DNA from 2 places in the Staphylococcus lloydii genome. Region 1 is predicted to be linked to the other one. Evidence: riboswitches for the same ligand, from Rfam matches in the RefSeq annotation. Region 1 holds a riboswitch; the other holds the start of a gene.
What was found. A riboswitch is a leader RNA that binds a small molecule or an ion and turns the genes downstream of it on or off. The one in region 1 is predicted to bind S-adenosylmethionine.

Region 1 (4,434 bases):
GATATACCTGAACAACAACAAAGTTTCTTAATTAAAGACACAGCAATCTTAAAATGTTTAGAACGGGTGATTGAACTTGGATATTATAAGTAAAAAGCGTATGCCAATTGATGTAACGACACATGTATTTGACGAAATAACTTACGAGGTAGATGGTTTACATGTTAAAGGCCTTATGGGAATACCAAAGGATGAAGTTACACGCATAGTTATGTATTTGCGAGGTGGAAAAGGTCAAGTAGGTAAAGTAAGAGCGGCTCGCTTATTGCAGTTTGTTGATCCGCACACTTTAGTCATTGCGCCATATTATCGAGGCAATAATGGTAGTGAAGGAAAAGATGATTTTTATGGCGATGATTTAAATGATGTTACACAGTTACTGTCAATTTTGACTCATCAATATCCGCATGCTTTTGTCCATATGATTGGTTTTTCACGTGGAGGTTTACAAGGTTTATTAACTTTTCAAGATTTACCTGTACATAGTTATATTATATGGGGGGGAGTTTCTGATATTCATTTGATGTATCAAGAACGAGTTGATTTAAGAGGCATGTTGCGTAGAATGGTAGGGCATCCGAAAAAAGATATTGAGGCTTATGATAAAAGAGATGCTATTAAGCATATCACGCATGATGCACCAGCTATATTAATTATTCATGGTTATCAAGATCAACAAGTTGGTATTCAACAAGCACAATTTTTAGCACAATCTTTAACAGAAATCGGTGCTGTGCATCGCACAGTTTATCAACAACGAGAAGGGCATGTGCCGAGACCTTTTGCATTAACAAAAGTATTAAATCAACTGAAGCAATGGATGACGGATATCGAAAATAATCAACTAAAAGATAATTACGATGTTGAATAAAATTAAAACAAGGCTATGAGATTACTCATAGCCTTGTTTTTAAATAGATATTATTTTTTAAAGCCGCCTTTTTTAGCAAGTTCAGCTGTTTCTTCACCGAATTTTTCAAAGTTTTGATTGAAACGTTCGATTAAATCGTTAGCTTGTTCTTTATAAGCTTGTTGATCGTCCCATGCATTCATAGGATTTAAAAGTGTTTGAGGGACACCTTCAATACTAACTGGAATGTTTAAACCAAATGTGTCATCTGTAGTATATTCAGCTTCAGTTAATTCTCCAGTAATAGCTTGATTAACCATTTGACGCGTATAAGATAGACTAATACGACGACCAACGCCGTATTTACCGCCAGTCCAACCAGTATTAACTAAGTAAACATCAACTTCATGTTTATCAATCAATTCACCTAAGATGTCAGAATAAACTTTAGCATCTAATGGTAAGAAAGGTGAGCCAAAACATGTTGAGAATGACGGTTCCGGTTCTGTAATACCACGTTCAGTACCTGCAAGTTTAGCAGTGAAACCACTTAAGAAATGATACATTGCTTGATCTTTAGTTAATTTTGAAATAGGTGGTAATACACCAAAAGCATCTGCAGTTAAGAAGATAATGGTATTTGGGTGTGCAGCTTTAGATGGTTTAACAATGTTATCAATATGATCGATGGGATATGCTGCACGTGTGTTTTCTGTGTAGTAATTGTCATCAAAATCGATGTCGCCATCGTTATCGACTACAACATTTTCTAAAATAGTACCATATTTAATCGCGTCGTATATTTGAGGTTCTTTTTTCTTAGAAAGATTAATGGCTTTAGCGTAACATCCGCCTTCGATATTAAAGATACCATTATCATTCCAACCGTGTTCATCATCACCAATTAATTTACGTGTAGGGTCTGCAGATAAAGTCGTTTTACCAGTGCCAGATAAACCGAAGAATAATGCTACATCACCTTTTTCACCTACATTGGCTGAACAATGCATACTCATAATCTTATCTTTAGGTAATAGGTAATTCATAACTGAGAAAATACCTTTTTTCATTTCACCAGCGTATTCAGTACCACCGATTAAGATAACTTTATGTTTAAACGAAGTAATAATAAATGTTTCAGAATGAGTTCCATCAACTGCTGGATCTGCTTTGAATCTAGGTGCAGAAACAATTGTGAAATCTGCTTTGATTTCTTCAGCTTCTTCTTTAGTATCAGGTTTAATAAACATATTTTGTGCAAATAAGTTATGCCAAGATAATTCATTGACAACTGTAAGGTTTAATTGTGAATCCTCGTCACTACCTGCGTAACCATTAAAAATGTATAATTCGTCACGTTCTTCTAAATAATCTAATACTTTGTTATATAGATTTAAAAACGTTGTTTCATCAATAGGTTGGTTGATATTACCCCAATCAATATCATCTTTATAAGAAGGTTCGCTGACTATAAATTTATCTTTCGGTGAACGACCAGTATATTTGCCGGTTCTGGCATTAATGGCACCAAGTTCAGTCAATTCGCCTTCGTTGTTTTCCAACATCTTGTAGTACAATTCTGTTGTTGATAATTGAAATAAAGAAGTTGTTTTATTTAAAATGTTTTCCAGTTTACTAGTGTAAGTATACGTATCTATCGCCATACTTAATCCCTCCAACGCTATTTTTATGTAAGCCTTTACAATAAACGAGTATAACATAATCACTCTATTATGCCATAAAAATTATTATAAAATTTGGGATTTTGTAAAATTGACATTACTATGTAGTTTAGGTAGTATAGTTACTAACGGATTCTCTTATCCTGAGAGGCGGAGGGACATGGACCCAGTGAAGCCCAGCAACCTCTTCTTTATTCATTTAAAGAAGGAAGGTGCCAAACCGTTTGCAGACAAATACCGTCTGAACGATAAGAGCGAATGGACGTATTGAGCCTTCTCTCTATTTTTGTAGTGATGAAGGCTCTTTTTTTATTAAGCTCACAAAAGAGAATTTTCGTAATTTAATAACTAAAGGAGCAAATTATGACATACAATAGAAGATTATTCACTTCAGAATCAGTTACAGAAGGACACCCAGACAAAATTGCGGACCAAGTTTCTGATGCAATTTTAGACGAAATATTAAAAGACGACCCGAATGCTAGGGTGGCGTGTGAGACGACAGTTACTACAGGTATGGCGCTTATTTCAGGTGAAATTTCGACTAAGACTTATGTAGACATTCCAAAAGTAGTTCGTGAAACGATTAAAAACATTGGTTATACACGTGCTAAATATGGTTATGACAGTCAAACAATGGCTGTTTTAACTGCTATTGATGAACAATCTGCAGACATCGCACAAGGGGTAGATACCGCTTTAGAATACAGAAATGATATTTCTGAAGAGGAAATTGAAGCTACAGGTGCTGGAGATCAAGGTTTAATGTTTGGTTATGCAACGAAAGAAACAGATACTTATATGCCTTTACCAATTTTCTTATCACATCAATTAGCTAAACGTTTATCTGATGTCCGTAAAGATGACATCATTAAATATCTACGTCCAGATGGCAAAGTGCAAGTTACAGTTGAGTATGATGAAAATGATCAACCTCACCGCATTGATACAATTGTAGTTTCTACACAACACGCTGATGACACAGAACTTTCTCAAATACAAGATGATATTAAAGAACATGTTATTTATCCAACTGTTCCTAAAGAATTATTAGATGAAAATACGAAATTTTATATTAATCCAACGGGTCGTTTTGTTATAGGTGGACCTCAAGGCGATGCAGGTTTAACAGGTAGAAAGATTATCGTAGATACATACGGTGGATATGCACGTCATGGTGGAGGATGCTTTAGTGGTAAGGACCCAACAAAAGTAGACAGATCAGCGGCATATGCAGCGAGATACGTTGCTAAAAATATCGTTGCAGCTGATTTAGCAGATAAATGTGAAGTACAACTTGCATATGCAATTGGTGTTGCTGAACCAGTATCTATTTCAATTGATACATTTGGTACTGGTAAAGTAAGCGAAACGGAATTAGTCGAAGCGGTAAGAACTCATTTTGACTTACGACCTGCAGGCATTATTAAAATGTTAGACTTAAAACAACCCATTTATAAACAAACAGCAGCATACGGTCATTTTGGTCGTACTGATGTATTATTACCTTGGGAAAAATTAGATAAAGTTAACGTCTTAAAAGATGCAGTTAGTTTATAATCACTTTGTGATAACTTTATTAGTATTTTTATCGAATGATTAAACAATTTTTATTATAATGGAGATAATGATATATAAAGGAGCGAAATTGTTATGAATTCATTTGGACCAATTCAAATTGGTTTGATTGTAGCTATCGTGATAGCAATTGTTTGTTTCATACTATTTTTAATAGCTTTAAAAAGTAAGAAAAAAGCACAACAAAAAATAGAAGAACAATACCAATCAAAACAACAAAAATTGAATGATGAACACGCAGAGGAATTAGAAAAAGAAAGAATAAAAAATAAGAAGACTGTTACGAAACAACAAGAAGAATATGAGGCAACAGTTAATTCTAAA
Region 2 (4,434 bases), 840 kb from region 1:
ATTTTAACTAATCCAGCATCTTTGAAGAATTTAATGAAACGGCCTTCTTCAGCTGGGTTATTTGAAACATAAACTGTAGCGCCTTTTGGTAAGTCTTTTAAGCTTTTATATTTTTTTGAATAAACAGCCATAGGTTCTAAGTGAACATCACCAGCTGATTCAATTTTATAATGCTTGTCTTTTTTCTCAGTGTTTAAATATGGTGTGTGTTGGAAATAGTTAGCATCGATTTCACCTTTATCTAACAATTTGTTAGGTGTTGTGTAATCGTTGATTGTTTTAATTTGTAAATCATAACCTTTATCTTTTAATAAAGGTTTAGCTTTTTCTAAAATTTCAGCATGTGGTGATGGTGATGCACCTACTGTGATTTTTTTATCATCTCCGCCTTTACCACAAGCGGCTAATACAACTGCTAAGATTGCAACTAACGCTAAACTTAAAAACTTCTTCATGTTAAGTCCCCTTTCGTTTTACCTTTTATCGATTTTATTTGTAGCCCAATCACCAATGAATTGGATAATAAATACTATGATTAAAATTAAAATTGTTGATACTAAGATGACATCATTTTGGTTACGCGTAAATCCTGTTAAATATGCTAAATTCCCTAATCCTCCTGCACCTATAACACCTGCTATTGCAGTTGAACCAACTAAGGCAATTGCAGTGACAGTGATACCTGAAACCAATGCAGGCATTGCTTCTGGTAATAATACTTTTCTTACAATAGTCCAAGTATTGGCTCCCATAGACCATGCCGCTTCAATAACACCTTTATCAATTTCCTTGAATGCTATTTCAACTAATCTAGCATAGAATGGTGCTGAACCTATGATTAATGCTGATAATGCACCAGACGGTCCACTAATTGTCCCTAAGACGATGCTTGTAAATGGAATTAGTAGCAAAATTAAAATAATGAATGGTATCGCTCTAAATAAGTTAACAATAAATGACACTATTGAATAAAACACTTTCGCAGTTTTAGAGTTACTTCTTGCAGAGAGGAATAATAGTACCCCTAAAATAATACCGAAAACAAACGCAAAAATAGTTGAAATCACTGTCATGTATAACGTTTCATATGTTGCTTGCCAAACTTCAGACCATTGGACATTTGGCATTGTTATCATTTCTTGCACAATTTCTCCAAATGACTTACCCATGACGTAACACCTCCACTGATACATGTTGTGACTCTAAGTTTTCTTTGAAAGTGTCGAATTGTTCAGTACCTACATTTGGCAAATGTAATACTAAAAATCCAATTGAACCATTTTTACTATTTTTAATATTTGCTTCTAATATATTCACATCTATATTATGCGTTTTAGTTATATATGAAACGATTGGTTCAGTCGTATTATTACCTACAAAGTTTAGTCTAACTATGTAATCTCCAGGTTGTAATGTATTTAATTCATCGATAGATTCATCAAAATCATCATTCAAATCGTCTTTAACAAAGCGTTTTGTCACTTGATGTTTCGGGTGTTCGAACACATCATTAACTGTCCCTTGTTCAATCACTCGTCCATTTTCCATTACTGCCACTTCATCGCAAATGCGACGAATCACATGCATTTCATGAGTGATTATTACGATTGTTATATTGCTTTGTTCCTTTATTTTCAACAAAAGATCAAGAATTTCGTCTGTCGTTTGAGGGTCTAATGCACTTGTCGCCTCATCACAAAGTAATACCGTTGGCTCATTTGCAAGTGCGCGCGCAATGCCGACACGTTGCTTTTGCCCACCTGAAAGCTGCGAAGGATATGCATTCTCTCTTCCCTGCAAGCCTACAAGCTCAATTAATTCCTTAGCTCTCTTTTTAGCTTGTTGGCGTGATACGCCAGCAATTTCTAAAGGAAATGTAATATTGTTTAATACGGTTCTAGACCATAACAAATTAAAGTGTTGAAATATCATGCTTACTTTTTGACGTTTTTGGCGTAATGCCGATTTAGACAACTGTCCTATATTGTCACCATCAATAATGACATCACCTGATGTTGGCTCTTCTAAATTGTTTAAAAGTCTAACTAAAGTACTTTTTCCCGCTCCTGAAAAACCAATCACGCCAAAAATTGAGCCAGTTTCTATGTTTAAATCAACATGATCGACAGCAAGTACTTCTTGCTTTTTCGTCTTATAACGTTTGACGATTTGATTTAACTCAATCATTGCGATTGCCTCCTTGTAATGCTCGATAAACTAAAAAATGCTTCCCCTATCTTATCCAGAATAGAGAAAGCAATTTATACTCTCTCTCATCTTTTAAAGTTAGCTTAACTTTATGTGAATTGGCACCATTTCTATTAATTAGACGGTTGCCGGGCTTCATAGGGCACATCCCTCCACCTCTCTCGATAAGAGTTACATGATTTAATTATTTTTTATCCTACCATTGCACTAATGATTCGTCAATTACTTTTTTAAATTTTCTAACAAATAAGGAACGGACTGAAAAGCGTATAATCTTTTTAGTTCTGAACCTTTTGACATTACCATTAAAACAGGCACTGACTGAATTTCATGTTGTTGACTAAAATCAGGATGTAAATTCAAATCAATTTTAGTTATTGGCAATTTTAAAATATCATTCGCAATATCTAACATTCTTTCTGAAACCTTACACGTGCCGCATGTAGGTGTATATCCGAAAATCAAGTGTTTGTCTTCGTTGAAATGTTCTTCTACATTTACTCGTTGTTCTTTTGTTACGTTCATGTTATCAAACTTACCCTTTCAGCTATGTTTTCTAATTGAGCTTTGTCTATCTGCTCTTCATCTTTAACTATAAAGCCATTTTTTTCTAGTATTCTAGATAAATATTGTTTGGGACATCGTGCTACTTCACAATATTGTTTGTCTACCTTTATATGTTTACTTTCACTTAAATATCTTTTGAACCAGCTGCGAATTTTTTCGCCTTCATCATCTGAATCAACTAAGATAAATACTTGTTTATCATAAAGTGTTTCAATCATACTATCAATTTTATCAATACTCATGGTACCGTTAGTGCAAATTATTTGTACAGGTTCATCAAGCACTTTTTTCACTTGCGTTTTATCCGATTTACCTTCAACAACAATAACTTTATTTAATATAGTCATGACATCCACCTTCTCAAAGTCAATTATCAACACGCTACTATACTATTCCACCATATATTTAATCATTAAACATAAATTATGGCCAAACGGCCAAAAATATACTAAGTCTTAATAAATTTTATACTAATAATAAAAACTCCTAGATATAAATATCAAGGAGTTCAACTTTTTAATTATTCGCCAATCATTTCTGAATATTGATCAGCTGATAATAAGCTTTCTAATTGGCTTTCATCAGTAATTTCTATTTTAACCATCCAAGCTTTCTCGTATGGAGATTCATTTACAAATTCAGGGCTGTCTTCTAACTCTTCATTTGCTTCTAAGACTTTACCTGAAATAGGCGCATATAATTCTGATACAGTTTTAACTGATTCTACGCTACCAAAAGTATCTCCTTCATTAATTTCATCGTCAACCTCTGGTAATTCAACAAAAACGATATCTCCTAGTTCGTTTTGTGCGTATTCAGTAATACCAATTGTTGCTGTATTGCCTTCAATTTTAACCCATTCATGATCTTTAGAATATTTTAATTCGCTCGGTACTGCCACAAGTATCCCCTCCTATATGAATTTACACTTTTATGATGCCATATGACGATGCTTAATGGCAACTGTTTATAATAAAAACGAAACAATAAGCGACATGTAATGATAAACATGCCCTAGTGTATAAACGCCCTATTTAATATAGCTATTGCTTACAGCCAAGTTTCTTTATAAACTTCTTCATTAAAACCTACTGTTGCCTTGTCCCCAGATATAGCTAACGGACGTTTTACAAGCATGCCATTTTCAGCTAATAAGTCTAACTTATCGTTATCTGACATTGAGCCCAACTTATCTTTGAGCCCTAACTCACGATATTTTGCGCCGTGTGTATTAAATAGTTTATTTACTTCTAAGCCAGTGCGTTCAATAATTTCTTTGAATTCACTTTTCGTTGGTGTGTGTTGAACAATATCAATAGGTTCGTAACTAACACCATATGCTTGTAAAAATTTAGCAGCTTTTTTACAAGTAGTACAATTAGGATATTGGTAAAATTTAATCATGTTTCTGTACCTCCTATACGTTATTATCACTAATATAGCAGAATTATATAAAAAACGCTTCTAATTTTAAGCTTAAAGTTTTTAATTACTTATAATTATTCGTTATAATATAAACTAATAAATTATAAAAAGGAGCGTTACTAGTTATGCAACATATTAAAACAAATGATGATTTTAACACTACTATAAATAGCGATAACCCGGTAATTGTTAAATTCGAAGCTGGTTGGTGTCCAGATTGTAAAGCCATGGATA

Region 2: linked by a shared signal. The riboswitch ahead of ISP08_RS09355 (methionine ABC transporter ATP-binding protein) and the one ahead of metK (methionine adenosyltransferase) in region 1 are both predicted to bind S-adenosylmethionine.

Annotation. Positions count from the first base shown of each region.
Region 1 is NZ_CP064056.1:1,090,986-1,095,419, forward strand. Features, by position in the region: gene ytkD (RNA deprotection pyrophosphohydrolase) at 1-93, shown strand, start outside; gene ISP08_RS05350 (alpha/beta hydrolase family protein) at 77-871, shown strand; gene pckA (phosphoenolpyruvate carboxykinase (ATP)) at 922-2,514, opposite strand; SAM riboswitch class I at 2,668-2,787, shown strand; gene metK (methionine adenosyltransferase) at 2,896-4,092, shown strand; gene ISP08_RS05365 (nuclease-related domain-containing protein) at 4,186-4,434, shown strand, end outside.
Region 2 is NZ_CP064056.1:1,929,159-1,933,592, forward strand. Features, by position in the region: gene ISP08_RS09345 (MetQ/NlpA family ABC transporter substrate-binding protein) at 1-455, opposite strand, end outside; gene ISP08_RS09350 (methionine ABC transporter permease) at 474-1,169, opposite strand; gene ISP08_RS09355 (methionine ABC transporter ATP-binding protein) at 1,162-2,187, opposite strand; SAM riboswitch class I at 2,271-2,379, opposite strand; gene ISP08_RS09360 (thioredoxin family protein) at 2,431-2,733, opposite strand; gene ISP08_RS09365 (toprim domain-containing protein) at 2,730-3,122, opposite strand; gene gcvH (glycine cleavage system protein GcvH) at 3,296-3,676, opposite strand; gene ISP08_RS09375 (arsenate reductase family protein) at 3,826-4,179, opposite strand; gene ISP08_RS09380 (thioredoxin family protein) at 4,326-4,434, shown strand, end outside.